Regions from separate parts of the Solibacillus sp. FSL K6-1126 genome, predicted to be linked through region 1. Evidence: predicted binding sites of a transcription regulator. Region 1 holds the regulator's gene; the other holds the start of a gene.
The links. Region 1 encodes CtsR, which represses protease genes until heat stress. Its sites were predicted from a motif close to ATGGTCAATAAAGGTCAAACA; they were not measured.
Positions count from the first base shown of each region.

Region 1 (11,915 bases):
TGACGTACAGATTCTTCACCGGATATATATAAAACACGTTTCCCCTGATTAGAAAGAAGTGCAGATACTTGCAGTAGTAATGTCGATTTCCCGATACCCGGATCACCGCCTATCAGCACGAGTGAACCTGGTACAATACCGCCTCCGAGTACACGATTAAATTCATTCATTTCTGTAGCGATACGTGTTTCTTCTTGTACTTCCACATGGATAATAGGGGTTGCTTTTGTAGCCGTTGTAGAATGCTGGAACGCCCCGCGTGGCCCTTTTGAGATGACTTCGACTTCTTCATTCATCGTATTCCATTCGCCACAGCCAGGACAGCGCCCCATCCATTTTGCTGCTTCATAGCCACAGCTGCTGCACATAAATTTAGACTTCTTTTTTGCCATTTTGCTAGCTCCTTCGAATGTTTGTTCCTATAATTGTACACGAAACAAAATTGAATACCCACTAATCCGTCGCAAAATTCTTTTTCGGTTAGCTTCTCATACATATAACAATTCCTGTACATCCCGTTTAATTGCGTATGTGTAACCGGCGCGTTTCGCTTGTATATGCCACCAGTACCCAGCAACTTCAGTCTGCATAAAAAAGACGAGGCAGGAACTATCCCGACTCGTCTGGTTTTACTAATTTGTTGCTACTTTTTCTTGTGTACGTACGACAAACTCATCATTTACATAGTCAAGTACGACTGTTTGAGTCTTATCCAATGTACCTTTTAACAGTTCTTCGGATAAGCGGTCTTCCACATGTTTTTGTAATGCACGACGTAATGGACGCGCACCATATTGTGGATCATAACCTTCTTCTGAAATTTTCTCAAGCGCTGCATCTGTAAGCTGCAGTTCGATATCCTGCTCTTTTAGACGTTTCTTTAATGAATTCGCCATTAATGATACGATTTCTTTTAAGTGATCCTTCTCTAATGAATGGAATACGATCATTTCATCAATACGGTTTAAGAACTCTGGACGGAACGCCTTTTTCAGTTCTTCCAGCATTGTGCTCTTCATGTCTTTATCTTTCGATGCATTTAAACCGGCGCCGAAGCCAACATGTTTGCGGTATTTCAGTGCATCTGCCCCAACATTCGATGTCATAATGACAACTGTGTTACGGAAATCAACTACACGGCCTTTTGAGTCAGTTAAGCGGCCGTCTTCCAACACTTGTAATAAGATGTTGAATACATCCGGGTGCGCTTTTTCGATTTCATCCAGCAGTACAACTGAATATGGTTTACGACGAACTTTTTCTGTTAATTGACCGCCATCATCAAATCCTACATAGCCTGGAGGTGAACCGACTAAACGAGAAGTCGAATGTTTCTCCATATACTCGGACATATCTACACGGATCATTGCATCTTCATCACCGAACATTACTTCAGCAAGTGCTCGTGCAAGTTCCGTTTTACCGACACCAGTAGGTCCAAGGAAGATAAAGGAACCGATTGGACGTTTTGGATCTTTTAAGCCGGCACGGGCACGACGGATTGCACGGGAAATTGCTTCTACTGCTTCACCTTGACCAACTACGCGTTTGTGTAATTCTTCTTCAAGATTTAATAACTTCGCAGATTCAGCCTGAGCAATTTTCGAAACAGGAATTCCCGTCCACATCGCTACCACTTGTGCAATATCGTCTACATATACTGTAGATTCTTCTTTGCCTTGTTTTTCTTTCCACTCTTTTTTCAATTGTTCAAGCTCTTGTTTAAGCTTCTGCTCCGTATCACGCAATGCAGCAGCTTTTTCAAATTCCTGTCCTGAAACAGCAGCATTCTTTTCAGACTTAATGCCTTCCAGCTTATCTTCTAACTCTTTTAAATTAGGTGGAACAGTATAAGAGCGTAAGCGCACTTTTGAACCAGCCTCATCAATTAGGTCAATTGCTTTATCCGGTAAGAAACGATCCGAAATATAGCGATCTGATAATTTTGCTGCTGCTTCTACCGCTTCATCCGAAATTTTCACACGGTGATGTGCTTCATAACGGTCACGCAAGCCATTAATAATTTGGATTGTTTCTTCAACAGATGGCTCATCAACTTGGATCGGTTGGAAACGACGCTCTAATGCTGCGTCTTTTTCAATATATTTGCGGTACTCATCCAATGTAGTTGCGCCGATACATTGCAGTTCGCCTCGTGCCAATGATGGTTTTAAAATATTCGATGCATCAATCGCACCTTCTGCACCACCTGCACCGATCAATGTATGAAGCTCATCGATGAATAAAATAATATTGCCGGCCTGACGAATTTCATCCATCACCTTTTTAAGACGGTCTTCAAATTCCCCACGATATTTTGTACCTGCAACAACTGTTCCCATATCGAGCGTCATAACACGTTTATCGCGTAATGTTTCAGGTACTTCATTATTGATGATTTGCTGTGCCAATCCTTCTGCAATGGCCGTTTTACCTACACCCGGCTCCCCGATTAGTACCGGGTTGTTTTTTGTACGACGTGATAGTACTTCTACAACACGTGTAATTTCTTTAGAGCGGCCGATAACCGGATCAAGTGAACCTTCACGCGCCACCGCTGTTAAATCGCGGGCTAAACTATCAAGTGTTGGTGTATTTACTGTTTGCGTCATACTGGAATTACCGCTAGTGTTTGAGTCATTGTTGCCTAATAACAATAAAACTTGTTGGCGGGCTTTATTGATACTTACACCTGTATTCGCCAATACGCGGGCAGCAACGCCTTCACCTTCACGAATTAAAGCTAATAAAATATGCTCTGTTCCGACATATGCATGCCCTAATTTACGGGATTCATCCAATGAAAGTTCGATTACCTTTTTAGCACGTGGTGTGTAGTGAACGATAGGACCTACATCTTCTGTGCCTTTCCCAACAAGTTCCTCAATGCCGGTTTCGATCATTTGAGGGCTAATATTAATTGCTTCCAAAGCTTTAGCGGCAATTCCGCCACCTTCACGAATTAAGCCAAGTAAAATATGTTCTGTTCCGATTTCTTTATGCTTAAGACGAATTGCCTCTTCTTGAGCAAGTTGTAATACCTTTTGAGCACGTTGTGTGAATCGATTAAACATCATAGAAAATCCTCTCCTTTTTCCCCATTGTTTGTAGCTTCATCTTGCTCGTTTAACTTTTCTTGCAACAGCTTCGCACGATACATGTCGCGTTCTGCTGGTTGTAACGTAGTACCAATATATTGCTGAATGAGTCCAGGTTGCATAATAAGCATGCACTCATTTAGTTTACGCTGTGAAATTGCTTCTAATAATCCTAAACTTACCCCAAGACGCACATTTGATAAACAGCTTGCCGCTTCTTCACTCGTTAAAATTTTTGCGTACTTTAACGTACCGAGTGAACGGCTTAAACGGTCTTCCAACGCGGAGGGGGCACGCATCAATAAATTTTTGCGTGCAAGCTCTTCTTTTTTGATAACTTGCTCGACAACATCCTGAAGCTCCTGTAAAATCGTTTCTTCTGATTTACCTAGTGTAATCTGGTTCGAGATTTGATAAATATTGCCTAAATTTTCACTGCCTTCCCCATATATACCCCGCACAACCATTCCTAATCGTGTCATCATCTGAATTAATGGATTCATCTGTTTCATCATTGTGAGTGCAGGTAAATGGAGCATGACAGATGCTCGAAGCCCTGTTCCGACATTTGTTGGGCAACTTGTCAAATAACCATAGCGGTCTTCATATGCGTAATTAATTGACTTACTTAAGTAGCGGTCAATATTACGAGCCTTATCAAATGCTTCTTTTAAATTCATTCCTTGCGTAAGACTCTGTATACGAATATGATCCTCTTCATTTACTAATATGCTAATGGATTCATCTTTTGTTAAAAAAAATGATCCAATTTTTTTTCTTCGTGCCAAATTCGGACTGATCAAATGCTTCTCCACTAAAATTTGGCGTTGTAAAACGGGCATATCTTTTATTTGGAAATAAGAAAACTGATACGGGTTGTCATCTAAAGATAATAATGACTGCATCATTTTTTCTTCGATCATTTGTGCTTCCTGTTCTGTAAAACTAATCGGAAATCGAGTATTGGCAATATTACGAGCAAGCCGAATGCGCGTGCTAATGACGATATCTGAATCGCTTTCGTGCTGCATCCAGCTGGGACTGGCATTCGTTAAAAAATGCTCGATGTTCATGCGTTCCCCTCACCTTCCTGTTTTATTTTACTTTCCAATTCCCTAACTTCATCACGGATGGAAGCTGCATCCTCAAAACGCTCTTCCTCAATTGCTTGCTGCAGTGATGAACGGAGCTCTTGGATTTGTTGTTCCACTTTTTCTTTTGAAGGTCCTTCTTCCACATATCCTACATGCTGAGTACCTGCCTGCAGACGTTCAAGTAGCTGTGGTAATTGCTCACTAAATGTTTCGTAACATTGACCGCATCCAAATTTGCCTTGCTTTAAAAACTGTCGGTACGTAAACCCACAGGATGGGCAGGATTTTGGGCTGGCAGTATTTGTTGTCGTGCTTTCTTTCTTTGCATTCACAGGTACAAAATTAAACCAATTTGAAATAAGCTGCTGAAGAGATGCAGGCTCTTCATTTACGTCAAATTGAAATGGATGAAATTGAGTTGCACATACTTCACAGTAGTGACGCTCGACTTTTTGACCATTGTGAACTTGAGTAACGGTAACATTGGCATGACGCTGTTTACAATGCTCACATATCATAATAATCCACCTCTACTTTTCAAAAGAAATCGTTTGTAGCATTGCGTGCATAATCCGCGCTCTTAGCTGATCACGCAATGGTAAAGCTACCTGTAATGTGACACGATCTAAAGCGGCCTTCATAATGCTTGCTTCTCGCTCTGTAATGATATCCTCTTCCAATAAACGGAAAATAATACGCTCAGCATTAGTTTGGGCTATGGCGTTACCTATTTGTGTTTCCATTTCGTCCAGTAAATTTTTCTTAGAGTGGATTGTTACACGCAAAATCCGAATATAACCGCCACCACCCCGCTTACTCTCTACATAGTAGCCATGCTCGGTCGTGAAACGCGTATTGATAACGTAATTGATTTGGGAAGGAGCACAGGCAAATTGCTTTGCTAATTCATTTCGCTTTATTTCAATATGTCCCTGTCCCTCTAATTCAATAACTTCCTTCAAATACCCTTCAATTATGTCAGATATATTCCTCATGCTGTCTCTCACCTCTCATCAACTGACTTTGACTATCTTTGACTTAAATATACAATATTTATTTTTCGAAATGCAACTAATCACTCTTGTTTTAGGTTTCCCTATTTTCACATTAATAAATCCCTATTTATGTAAAAAAGCGGTAAGGTGTTTTTTAAACAAACCTTACCGCTTTTATAAACTTTGCCAAGACGAGGATAAATTATACCCAGCGTCCGACGATTGGATAATTCCAGTGCTGATCAGACAATGCTTTAACAATACCGATGATCGGTGCAATCCAGAAGATGGCTAAAAATACTAACAGGAATGGTAAACCAATTAATATAACTGAAAGGACACCTGCAATCGCTATGAAGATACCGAATACGATTTGGAAAAGCAATGCTTGAATCGCGGTACGCTTTACTTCATCTTCAGAACTTATTAAGAAAAACAGAATCGGTACTAGGAACGGCGCAAAGAATGCACTGGCATGAATGATGATTTTCGACCATTTAGATTCCATTTGTTATCAACCTCACTTTAGTTTATTAGCTTATTTACGGATAATATTCGTAAAAGTTTCATAGAGAGGGCAAAAAATCCCGAATTTTTATTTCGAGATTTCCGGTCATGTCTGTATTTGGTCAATATGGGCCTCTATCTTTCGGGTTGTCCCCTTCTTGTGGAAATAAGAAGTAGGAAATAATCGCCGTTAAGATGGTTGCTCCTATAACTATTAAAATTCGGTCACGGTCGCCTACTTCTGCATAATTGTTTACAAGCATAATATACGATGCGATCGCCACCCCAAGTGACAATGGTATAACAAATTTCAAACGCCCTTTATGAAACTTCATTAATACAACGCCTTTCACTATTTACTGCATCCATTTTAATTAGTTATTATATTACCTCATATACAAATTACTGTAAATTTTTTATCCTTATAGAATAATACTGATATGATCCGATATAAACAGTAATAGAGTATTATTTAATAAATAGACGAAACGAGGAAGAACATGGGTATTCTGTTTTCAAGAGCGACAAAAGTTTCAAACAAGCCATATTTTGATATAGCTAATTATGCACAGCAAGTAAATCTGGATGTTTCAACCTATCCTAACTTACACAAACAGATTGAGTTGCTAAAATTAACGAAAGAGGATTTAGCTGTAATTAAACAGTTAGAACCTTTTGCACAACAGGTTGTCCCGAATATGGTGGAAAAGTTTTACGGTGCAATCAGTTTAAGTCCGGAACTCGTAGATATTATTGGGAGTTCAGCTCGAATGGATCGTCTAAAAGGTACATTAACGAAGCATTTAGAAGCGATGTTCAACTGTAATATCAATTCACATTATATAGAAGAGCGACAAACGATTGCGCATGTCCATGTCAAAATCGGACTTCAATCCAAGTGGTATATCGCTTCATTCCAATCGCTAATGACAACGTTTATCGACTTCATCAGTAAAATAGAAATGTCGAATATTGACATGGCTAAAGCAGTTGATGCTTTTTCAAAACTCATTAACTTCGAGCAACAGCTTGTCATTGAAGCATATGAAAAAGAAGAGCAACGAATTCGTACTGAAAGTTTAGATGTAAAATACAGAATTGTAGAGCGAATTCAACATACTGCACAAGAGTTAACGCATATTAGTGATCAAACAAATGCATCATTACAGGAAATTGCGAGCCAATCAGAAGAAATTGCTTCCAATACAAAACAAGGTTTAAATTTAGTAGCGGAAACAGAAAATAAATCAACAACAGGTACTACATATTTAATTAACCAGACAGCAATCATGACCAACATTTTGGATCGTGTGGATACACTTGAATCGTCAATGGTTAAACTCCGTCAATCGTCTAAAAAAATTGCCGAAATTGTAGGATTGGTAACAGGTATTGCTGATCAGACAAACTTGCTTGCATTAAATGCATCGATTGAAGCAGCACGTGCAGGTGAACACGGAAAAGGGTTTGCCGTAGTAGCTGATGAAGTCCGAAAGCTTGCTGAAGAAACTAAAAATGCGGTTCAAAACGTCTCTCATTTAATTAAAGAAACCGAACTTAGTATTTCACAAATGTCTGACTCTGTTTCTAGTGTAGATGAGCAAGTAAAAATGAGTGTTGATACGCAAAAAAGCCTGGCGGATTCCTTTACATCGATTACAGAAGCGGTACATGGAATCAAAACGCAATATGAAAACACGAATGAAGACATTCATGCCATTTCTTCTGTTATTACCGGTTTGACACATACAACGAATGATGTAATGACATCATCAGATTCATTGCTGCACATTGTCCAGGAACTGCATGATTAATTTTGCTTAATACCAAAAAGGGATATCAACTGGCATTTCGCCTTTGATATCCCCTTTTTTTATGCACGACGTTTTTTTGATAATGCACGTTTTTGTTTTCGATGTTCCTGACGAATTGGGCCTGTTTCAAATAAATGACGTTCGAAATCCGTCTCCGGTTCAACTCCCGGCACTTCTTTCGGCTTGCCATTTTCGTCAATTGCGACCATCGTTACGAAAGATTCAGTCGTTAATTTCTTTGCACCTGTTTTAATATTTCTTGATACAACCCGTACATATACTTCCATCGAAGTACGACCTGTTCCAGATACAACAGCTTCCAGTTCAATCATATCACCTGCATAGGCAGAAGATACGAAGTCTACTGAGTCAAAAGAAGCAGTAACGACTTCACCTTGGCAATGTTTCATTGCTGCAATCGCAGCAATTTCATCAATATATGCTAACACTTTCCCTCCAAATATCGATTGATGATGATTTGTATCAGGAGGCAGTACTAATCGTGTTTGGATAGATTTTGAAAAGCTCATTGGCAGAGTATTTTTCATAATCTTCCTCCTTTCTAGACTACACTCCATGTTACTATTCGGAAGATGGAAGTGCTAGTACAAACTATTCATAATTCAACTTCATTGTAATAAATTTTAAATCGGTCATTTCTTCTACTGCATACTTAATGCCTTCTTTACCATATCCGCTCATTTTGACGCCCCCATACGGCATATTATCTACACGGAATGTTGGAATATCGTTAATGATGACCGCACCTGCTTCAATTTCTTCCGCGGCCTTCATTGCATCTGTTAATACATTTGTGTAAATACCAGCATTTAACGCAAGCTCCGATTCATTTACAAGTGCAATTGCTTCGTCCAGCGTATCATATGGCACAATGGAGACAATCGGCGCAAAAGTCTCTTGGCAAACAATTTTCATATCGGACTTCACATTCGTCATGACAGTTGGGGAGCAAGTACGCTCTGTAAATTCAGCTCCCGTTGCAACCGTTGCACCTTGCTGTTTCGCCTGTTCAATCCATTCTTTTATACGGCTAACTTCATCCGGGTGAATCATTGCACTCACATCCGTTTTTTCATTATGCGGATCACCGACAACTAGTTTCTTTGTCTCTTCTACAAATGCCTTTGTAAATTCTTCATAAATTGAAGAATGAACATAAATTCGTTGCAATGAAATACATACTTGTCCAGCAAATCCAAATGCACCGCCTACACAGCGTTTCATAATTTTTTCAAGCGGTGTTGAAGGCTCAACAATGAGTGCCGCATTTGATCCAAGCTCTAGTGTAATTTTCCGCAAGCCGACTTTTTCTTTAATCTTCAAGCCAACCGCACCACTACCCGTAAACGTCACTTTTTTCACAAGCGGATGTGTTACGAGTGTCTCGCTCAATTCCCCGCCGCTACCTGTCACGATTTGCAATGCACCGTCCGGTAAACCTGCTTCTTTGAAAATTTCCGCCATCGCAAGTGCACTTAACGGGGTTTGAGATGCAGGCTTTAGTACAACTGTGTTCCCTACAGCAAAGGCTGGACCTAATTTATGCGCTACGAGATTAAATGGAAAATTAAATGGTGTAATTGCCGAAACTACGCCTAAAGGTACTCGCTTTGTATAACCGATTCGATCTTTTACACCTGGTGCTGCATCCATCGGAATCGTTTCGCCTGTACTTTGTTTAGCCGCCTCTGCAGCAAATTGATACGTCGCAATAGTACGATCCAATTCAGTAAGCCCTGCAGAGATTGGTTTTGCCGCTTCATCTGCTAAAATTTCTGCAAGCTCGTTTTTACGTTCACGCATGATTTCCACGACTTTGTATAAAATTTCTGCGCGCTCATAAGCAGTCGTATTTTTGAATGATTTGAATGCTTGATGTGCGCCTTCGATTGCGCGCTCCACGTCCCCTGCCGATGCTTTTGCTACATTTGCAAGCAATTCTCCTGTATAAGGTGCCGTTAACTTACTTGTTTCATTTGTACTTTCCCAAATGCCGTTAATCCATAATTTTGTCTGTTTCATTTTATTCACTCCTTACTATTGTTTACCCAAATTAAAAAAATATATCGAGAATATCGATGGCAAGTAAAATTGGGATATCATCTATATAATCGCTCATCTCAAGAGCCTGCAAAAATAATAAACTATCATTGAAATGAGATAACAATTCGTTTTCAATTAACCTTTTCAGCACATACTGGGCAGCGGTCATTAAAGCATACGCTTGCATCCCAGTAAACATCGGGAGCTTAGCGAGTGCTCGTTCCATTTCAACAATTTCATCGACAACTTCCGATGAAGCCCCTACTAACGCCAGCAAAGCTAAGTATGGATAAGACCTTTTCTTCACTTTCACACCATTATTTAAAAATGACTGCTTCATCGCGACTACATAATCAACTAATACCGGCTGAAACTCCTCATCATACAATGGCAATAGCTGTGTCATTGCTTGCAAGGCATCCCCATTTTTAAAACCTTTGCCGTGCAAGGCATCATAGTATTTCCGCATTGTTTGAGCTAGCTTAACCGTATTATTTTGCTTTTTTGTCAGTAAAACTGCATATGGAATATCATCTTTACCGGTCAGGAAAAAATGATGTTTTTTCATTTCATCATGTAATGCTTTTGCTTTTCCAGCATGTGCTTCATCCACTAAAAAAAGGGCTGCGATTTTTTGATAGCTGTTGGATTTAAACCCTGCATTCAATAATGCCTTTTCATTTAACTTTAAACGATGAAGCTCCTGCTCAGGTTGTGGGTGCAATGCGAAATGGGCTAACATTTTATATGTTAAAACTGAATTATTTGATGGTGTAGAGAAAAACTCGAAAAATGATTGCCTTGATTTTTGATTATGTATTTCTTTTACATTCTTCTCAAATGCAGGGCCATTAAATGTTTCACGTGAAAATGTAAATTGTACCGCTAATGGTATCCTGGCAGCACTTTGTACGTCCGCACCGAAAAAAAGCTCCATCCGCTCATTATTATTTTTAAGTAATTGTATAAAAGTTGTTTGCTCCATCAGTACACCCTCCTTTCCTTGATTATACGCCTAAAATTTAAAAGTGAAAAAAATTTGATTTTTTCTCCACAAAAAAGAGGAATACTGATTGTTGAACCAGCATTCCTCTTTTACAACTTTATACTTGAAGCTCATCAAGCTCTTCTTTTGTGAAAGCCCGTGATCTAGATAAAAAGCGTTTTCCTTCGACGCCCTCTAACGAAAACATTCCGCCACGTCCATCGACGACATCAATAATAATCTGTGTATGCTTCCAATAATCATATTGGTTTTTGTGCATATAAAATGGACTTCCGCCAATATGACCGAGCAATATATCCTGGTTGCCGATAATTAAATCGCCATCCGGATAGCACATTGGAGACGAACCATCACAGCAGCCTCCCGATTGATGGAACATAACCGGGCCGTGGCGCTCTTTCAATTTCTCGATCAACTGTAGTGCTGCTTCGGTTGCTATAACGCGATCAACCAAATTCTGCACCCCCTCTCTTAGAAGAAGCCTAAGCGGTTTTCATCATAACTTACTAGCAAGTTTTTCGTTTGTTGATAGTGGCTTAACATCATTTTATGGTTTTCGCGACCAACACCACTCATTTTGTAGCCCCCAAACGCCGCATGTGCCGGATATGCATGATAGCAGTTCGTCCATACACGTCCCGCCTGAATACCACGGCCAAAGCGGTAAGCAGTATTCATATCACGTGTCCATACACCTGATCCTAATCCATATAATGTATCATTTGCGATTTCCAACGCTTCTTCTTTCGTCTTAAATGTTGTTACAGCAACAACCGGGCCGAAAATTTCTTCCTGGAAAATACGCATTTTATTATGACCTTTAAATACAGTCGGTTTAATATAGTAGCCGTCTGCATAATCACCGCCTAAATCATTTTTCTCGCCGCCGATTAAGCATTCCGCGCCTTCCTCTTTACCAATTTGTAAATAGGATTGGATTTTTTCCATTTGTTCCGATGATGCCTGTGCACCCATCATTGTATCTGTATCTAAAGGGTTGCCTGTTTTAATTGCTTCAACACGCTTTAATACGCGCTCCATAAATTTCTCGTAGATTGATTCCTGAATAAGTGCACGAGAAGGACATGTACATACTTCACCTTGGTTTAAAGCAAATAATACGAAGCCTTCAACCGCTTTATCCAAAAATGCATCATCTGCATCCATAATATCTTCAAAGAAAATGTTCGGTGATTTACCGCCCAATTCCAGAGTAACCGGAATCAGATTTTGAGATGCATATTGCATAATAAGGCGACCAGTCGTCGTCTCACCTGTAAATGCTATTTTACCGATGCGCGGATTCGATGCTAACGGCTTTCCTGCTTCTAAACCGA
Region 1 is NZ_JBBOPD010000001.1:16,740-28,654, forward strand. Features, by position in the region: gene radA (DNA repair protein RadA) at 1-392, opposite strand, end outside; gene MHH44_RS00105 (ATP-dependent Clp protease ATP-binding subunit) at 633-3,077, opposite strand; gene MHH44_RS00110 (protein arginine kinase) at 3,074-4,171, opposite strand; gene MHH44_RS00115 (UvrB/UvrC motif-containing protein) at 4,168-4,710, opposite strand; gene MHH44_RS00120 (CtsR family transcriptional regulator) at 4,723-5,187, opposite strand; gene MHH44_RS00125 (DUF4870 domain-containing protein) at 5,390-5,695, opposite strand; gene MHH44_RS00130 (hypothetical protein) at 5,817-6,029, opposite strand; gene MHH44_RS00135 (globin-coupled sensor protein) at 6,195-7,508, shown strand; gene MHH44_RS00140 (acyl-CoA thioesterase) at 7,568-8,056, opposite strand; gene MHH44_RS00145 (aldehyde dehydrogenase family protein) at 8,121-9,551, opposite strand; gene MHH44_RS00150 (DUF4003 family protein) at 9,583-10,557, opposite strand; gene MHH44_RS00155 (DUF779 domain-containing protein) at 10,676-11,032, opposite strand; gene adh (aldehyde dehydrogenase) at 11,050-11,915, opposite strand, start outside.

Region 2 (6,955 bases), 3.5 Mb from region 1:
TAATTTGCTGGAATACCGGCTCCCAACCGACATTTCGGAATTCTACTTCTGAACCGATTTCTTCACCGATTGCGTTCATAATATCTACATCGATTCCAACAATTTCACCTTTGTCATTCATTGATTCAAATGGGGCAAATGTTGCTTCCGTTCCTACTAACAGCTTTTTACCGCCACCTTCTCCGGATGTTGCGCTTCCTGATGTTTCATCATCCGCTGTACCACATGCGGCTAAAATGATTGTTAATGCCATTAGCAGCATCGTTATGAAAAACTTCTTCGTTTTGAACATTATAAACCCCCCTCTATTTTTGTTAAGATTATACATTTTTTAGTAGAGCCACACAATATTTAATTCTAAATCTTCTGATAGTTTAGGATATAAAAGTTTTCCTAAGGAGTCGCCTCCCTTTCATTCCAAACAACTGTGAATCCTACTAAATATAAAAACTACCTTCTACTACTCATCATAATAGAAGATAGTTTCCCAATGTTTATAGTACTTTTCCTAAAAAGGCTTTTGTCCGTTCGTTTTGCGGGTTACCGAATACTTCATCCGGGTGGCCCTGCTCCACGATATAGCCGCCATCCATAAACAGGACACGGTCACCTACTTCACGTGCGAAGCCCATTTCATGTGTTACGACAACCATTGTCATGCCTTCTTTAGCAAGGTTTTTCATTACTTCCAAAACCTCTTTTACCATTTCGGGGTCAAGGGCTGACGTTGGTTCATCAAACAGCATTACTTTCGGCTTCATCGCTAATGCGCGGGCAATCGCGACACGCTGCTGCTGACCGCCTGATAATTGCTGCGGATAGTTATCTGCTTTTTCACGCAAACCGACCTTATCCAATAGCTCGAGTGCCAATTTTTCGGCATCGGCTTTGTTCAGTTGGCGAATTTGCATTGGCGCCATTGTAATATTATCGATGACCGACATATGCGGGAATAGGTTGAACTGTTGGAACACCATCCCCACTTCTGTACGGATATCGTTAATGTTTGTTTTCGGATCATTGATTTTGACACCTTGAATATAAATCGCACCATCCGTTACTTCCTCCAGCAAATTCATGCAGCGAAGAAACGTTGATTTCCCAGAACCAGATGGCCCGATGACACAAACTACTTCCTTTTCATGTACTTCATAATCGATTCCTTTTAACACTTCGAGCTTGCCAAAATGCTTGTGTAAGTTTTCTACTTTAATCATTTACGCGCGCTCCTTTTTCTTACGTGGGTTGTAATTAATATCAACTCGTTTTTCGATAAATGCAATAAGCTTCGTTACAGCATACGTCAATACAAGGTATAGGAACGCTGCGAATAAATAAGGCTCCCAGAAACGCTGATACGTTCCGGCTACTACTTTACTTACATATAAAATCTCGGCCCCGGCGATTACCGTTACAAGTGAAGAATCCTTTAACAATGCGATAAATTCATTCCCTAATGGCGGAATCATACGACGGAACGCCTGCGGTAAAATAACTTTGCGCATCGCCTGGCCCTGTGTTAACCCTAATGACCTTGCAGCTTCCATTTGCCCTTTGTCGATCGACTGGATCCCTGCACGGAAAATTTCTGCATTGTATGCGGCACTGTTTAAAATCAGACCGACAATACCCGATACCCACCAACCTTGCGATGTTCCAAAAATAGTTGGAATAACAGCTAAGTGAATTAATAATAATTGTACGAGCATTGGCGTACCACGGAATACGTCGACATAAATTTTAGCCGGCCAGTAAATCCATTTTTTTGTTGAAACCTGGCCTAATCCTAAAACTAGACCGAATATGATACCACCAATATAACCACATGCTGTTAAAACAATAGTCGCCCAAAGTCCTTTTGCATATAGTTCACGGTAGTTCCAGATTATATCCCAACGGAAAAAATCAAAAAAATCCATCTGAAACCCTCCAATAAATTAAAATGTAGCTTATTCGATTTCCGTACCTGTAATCTCAGCTAACTTGCCATTGTCTTTAATTTTTTGAAGACCTTCATTTAAAATATCCAATAGCTCTTTGTTGCCCTTTTTCACCATAAAACCGAAGTAGTCTTTCTCAAATGAAGTATCCTCTACCGCTCTTAAGCCTGAATCAGGATTGTTTTCAAGGTAATCTAAAATAACTGCATTATCACCGATTGCGGCATCAGCTGCACCTGTCAGCACTTCCGTTAACGCAACAGAGAAGTTTTCATATGCTAAAATCTTCGAGCTTGCAACACCCTGAAGTTCCTGTGCTGCGATGTGGCCTGTTGTATTAATCTGTACTGCAATTTTTTTGTCTTTAATATCTTCCAGCGATGCAACTGTCGAACCTTCTTTTGTCACGATCAGTAAAGTTGCTTCATAGTAAGGATCTGTAAAGTCATATGATTCTTTACGCTCATCTGTAATTGTAATAGCCGCTGCACCCATATCCACTTCGCCAGTTGTTACTTGGCTCATCATTGAGTCCCAGCCTACATTTTTCACTTCTGTTTCAATACCCATCTCTTCGCCGATCGCTGCTAAAATCTCTGAATCTAAGCCGACAACATTTCCTTTATCATCTAAGTATTCAAATGGTGCATATGTAGCTTCCGTACCTGCAACAATTTTCTTATATTCTTTATCCCCTGTAGATGTCGATTCGTCCGCTCCACATGCTGTTAAAATCATTGAAGCTGCAGCTAAAGGTGCTGCCCATTTAAATAGTTTTCTAGTACTCATTATGAATATCCTCCTGGATGTAGTAGTTTTTTTGTTAATAACATGTTCAATTATATTAATTCCGCAATTAATATACAACATTTAATTTTTAAAAAATTGATTATTATTGCATTATGATGAATTATTATAACAAAATTAACGGTATATTTGCATATAATTTAATATTTATTCACTCTATTACTATTCCATTATTGTATTCCCCTCTTCAAAAGGATTCTCGTACCATTACATATATTCCCTGTTTTTCATAATATATGTTAATCTGATAGGTAATTTTTAACTAAAATAAAAAAGACTGCACAAGAGGAATTCCCTCTCATGCAGCCTTGAATTATTATTTTTAGGTAGAGAACGAATGAAGGATAAAAAGAACCGGTACAGTGATTCTTTTTATCCTAATAAAACTTCATTCTCTATTGCAAAAAAACCTCAGATGATTTTTTGCAATTGATATTGAAACGTATATTAAAACAGTAAAATGGTGCCCCCTAAAGGACATGATAATATAGTCTATCTAACTAGTTTTGTGAAAACACAACATTTAATAATGTACTAATTTTTCACATATAATTCAAGTATAAATTGTGATTTTTAATAAAGAATTTTATTTTTTATAGGAAGAGCGTTTAAATTAGAATGGTTTAGGAAATTTATAGTGTAGCGCCAAAAATAAACTGTAGAAAAATGGAAGAGAAAGATTATTTTAACTCTATATAGATCAGTAATAATCTTTAAAAAGAAAGCGCCCTCGGAGGGAATCGAACCCCCAGCCTCAGAACCGGAATCTGAAGTGTTATCCATTACACCACGAGGACATATAAATAATATGTGCAACTTTTTTCATTATACAGATGGAACACCTTATTTTCAACTGTAAAAATCAGAGTTTATATTTGACCATAACTGACTAATACGTGTATGATAGGTTTACAGCTGAAATATTTGTCATTTTCAGCAAAAGTAATCGAATATAAGCTTTAACAAAGGGAGGATTTTTCAATGAACTTAATTCCTACAGTTATTGAACAAACAAACCGCGGCGAGCGTGCATATGACATTTATTCACGTTTACTTAAAGACCGCATCATTTTATTAGGTAGTGGGATTGACGACAATGTTGCGAACTCAATCGTAGCACAGCTATTATTTTTAGAAGCTGAAGATCCAGATAAAGATATCTACCTATATATCAACTCACCAGGTGGCTCTATCACTTCAGGTATGGCGATCTACGATACGATGAACTTCATCAAACCTGATGTATCAACAATCTGTATCGGTATGGCTGCATCAATGGGTGCATTCCTGCTTTCTGCTGGTGCAAAAGGCAAACGTGTTTCTTTACCAAACGCAGAAGTAATGATTCACCAACCACTTGGCGGTGCACAAGGTCAAGCAACAGAAATCGAAATCGCTGCAAAACGTATTTTACACTTACGTGAAAAACTAAACCGCATCATGGCTGAAAACAGTGGCCAAGATTACGAAACGTTAGCACGCGACACAGATCGTGACAACTTCATGTCTGCAGAGCAAGCATTGGAATACGGTCTTATCGATAAAATTTATGAGCGTAACCAATTAAAATAATCGATTCATTCAAGCATACAGGATTCGTCTTGTATGCTTTTTTGTATTTTAAAAAATAAGCACAGCCGTTCATGTAAACTGAACTGGCTGTGCTTTTGTCTTGTAAATAAAATTCGTTATCGCATTTTGTTTAACACTTAAATAATATGTTTGTCCACGTCCAGGATAAAGCGCCAACTCCTTGGCCATTTCGGTCCCTCATGCAAAAGTGGTGGAGCGTTTACTTTTGCATCGGGCCCTCCAATGGCTAGCGGAGTTGAACGGGCGCTTTATCCTTTTGCCTTAATCCGCTTTTTCAATAAGTAGTTGTAATGCGTTGATTGCTTTTTCTTCGTCATGGCCGTCTGCCCATAATGTGACAACCGTGCCTTTTGCAACGGCAAGGCTCATAATGCCCATGATCGACTTCGCATTCACTTTTTTCGTATCCTTTTGTAAATAGACGTCCGCTTTATAACGATTCGCCTCTTGGACGAACAAAGCCGCCTGTCTTGCTTGTAAGCCCGATTTTAACTTTACTTCTACTTGTTTTTCAATCATCTTGAAATACTCCCTTTCACAACCGTTCATCGCTTCTATGTTTATCTTAACGAAATTGTCCGAAAAGAACAACAATTGGAAACATCTTTTATGAAATCGTTACCAATTTTTTCTATTACGCCATGACGTATGTGCTCCATAAGCGCAAGTGGATTTAAATATTCTCTCCACGACGGAGCGCATCCGCGATTTCATCGATTTTGCGCAGACGATGATTGACACCTGATTTACTGACAACGCCAGTTGAAACCATTTCACCGAGCTCTTTTAATGTCACGTCCTGATATTCTACACGAAGACGTGCAATTTCCCTCAGTTTTTCCGGCAGCTGATCAAGCCCTACCGCATTATCGATATAGCGGATATTTTCCACTTGCCTCAATGCCGCGCCAATTGTTTTATTTAAGTTGGCCGTTTCACAGTTTACGATACGGTTTACACTGTTCCGCATATCTCTAATAATCCGAACATCTTCAAACTTCAGCATCGCCTGAACAGCACCGACTAAATTCATAAAATCCGAAATCTTCTCAGCTTCTTTTAAATACGTGACAAAGCCTTTTTTCCGTTCAATTGTTTTCGCATTTAGATCATAGCGGTTCATGAGCTCTGCCAACGCTTCCCCGTGCTCCTTATATAAAGAATAAATCTCCAAATGGTAGGAAGAGGTTTCCGGATTGTTTACCGAGCCTCCTGCCAAAAAGGCTCCACGTAAATAGGCACGGCGTTCATTTTCTTTCGGTATGATTGATTTGGCGATTGTATGATTAAACTCAAATGAATTTGAGACAATTTCTAAATCCGCAAGAATTTCCCGCGCACCTTCCCGTACACGGCATATATACACATTGTTCTTTTTAAGACGCATCTTCTTTCGAACAAGCAACTCTACATTATATGGATAAAGCTTTTTTACAATTGTATAAAGCCGACGTGCGATTGCCGCATTTTCTGTTTGTACGTCTAAGCTTAATTGGCGATTCGCAAAACTTAACGAACCGTTCATCCGTATAAGAGCAGATACTTCTGCCTTTAAACTACTATCACCAGCTTCTACTTGCGTCAGTTCTTTCTTTGTTTCAGATGCAAATGACATGGATTCGCTCCCCCTTTCCTAGCAACCTATGTAGTGTTTGTTTCATACTACTATTCTTGCATCGTTTGTCTTTTCTTTACTGTATATTCAAAAAGCCATTCAGCGAGATTTACCGCATCATGACGTACTGTTCCATTTTCAATAAGCGCAATCTCTTTTGGAATGATATTAATGCCCATTTCTTGCAGTCTTTCAATATCAAACTTAACAGGCTCAGCATTTTCCTCCCGATAATTTTCGTAAATCGAAGGAGGTAGCTCCTTTTCATTGATCAGTACCGATTCGATAAATGCTTCTCCCACATGCTCATGGATTGCTTCTATATGCTGTGAGGCAGTAAAGCTTCTCGTTTCACCTTGCTGTGTCATTAAATTCGCAATATAGATCTTTTCGCCTTTCGCACGAATAACCGCCTGCCCAATTCCTTTAACCAATAAATTCGGAATGATGCTCGTATAAAGGCTGCCAGGTCCAATCAAAATAAAATCTGCTCGTTCAATCGCATGAACTGCAGCAGGTAATGGTTTGAGGTTACTAGGCTCCAAGTATACCCGTTTAATCGGTGCATGGCCTGATGGAATTTTCGACTCGCCGATAATGTCCGACCCATCCGATAATTCGGCATGTAATGTAACCTTTTTATTGGCTGCCGGGATAACCTTTCCGTGCACATTGAGTACTTTGCTCATCTCAGCAATCGCATGGTTAAAATCACCTGTAATTTCCGTTAAAGCGGTCAACATCAAATTCCCGAGCGAATGTCCGCCTAAATCGTTTGATTGGGAAAAGCGATATTGAAACATCTGCTCCACTAACGGCTCTACATCAGAAAGGGCGGCAATTACATTTCGCACATCTCCGGGCGGCGGGATATCATAGTCATCCCGCAAACGTCCGGAAGAGCCACCGTCATCTGCAACCGTAACGATGGCTGTAATATCAAAAGGATGTTGCTTTAAACCGCGTAATATTGTAGAAAGGCCTGTCCCCCCGCCAATTA
Region 2 is NZ_JBBOPD010000001.1:3,548,844-3,555,798, forward strand. Features, by position in the region: gene MHH44_RS17680 (basic amino acid ABC transporter substrate-binding protein) at 1-292, opposite strand, end outside; gene MHH44_RS17685 (amino acid ABC transporter ATP-binding protein) at 495-1,217, opposite strand; gene MHH44_RS17690 (amino acid ABC transporter permease) at 1,218-1,919, opposite strand; gene MHH44_RS17695 (basic amino acid ABC transporter substrate-binding protein) at 1,950-2,729, opposite strand; tRNA gene MHH44_RS17700 (tRNA-Arg) at 3,473-3,544, opposite strand; gene clpP (ATP-dependent Clp endopeptidase proteolytic subunit ClpP) at 3,729-4,319, shown strand; gene MHH44_RS17710 (HPr family phosphocarrier protein) at 4,602-4,859, opposite strand; gene whiA (DNA-binding protein WhiA) at 5,014-5,955, opposite strand; gene MHH44_RS17720 (gluconeogenesis factor YvcK family protein) at 6,006-6,955, opposite strand, start outside.
Region 2: clpP (ATP-dependent Clp endopeptidase proteolytic subunit ClpP) is a predicted target of CtsR. The motif match lies at 3,620-3,640, and genes of this name have one in related genera.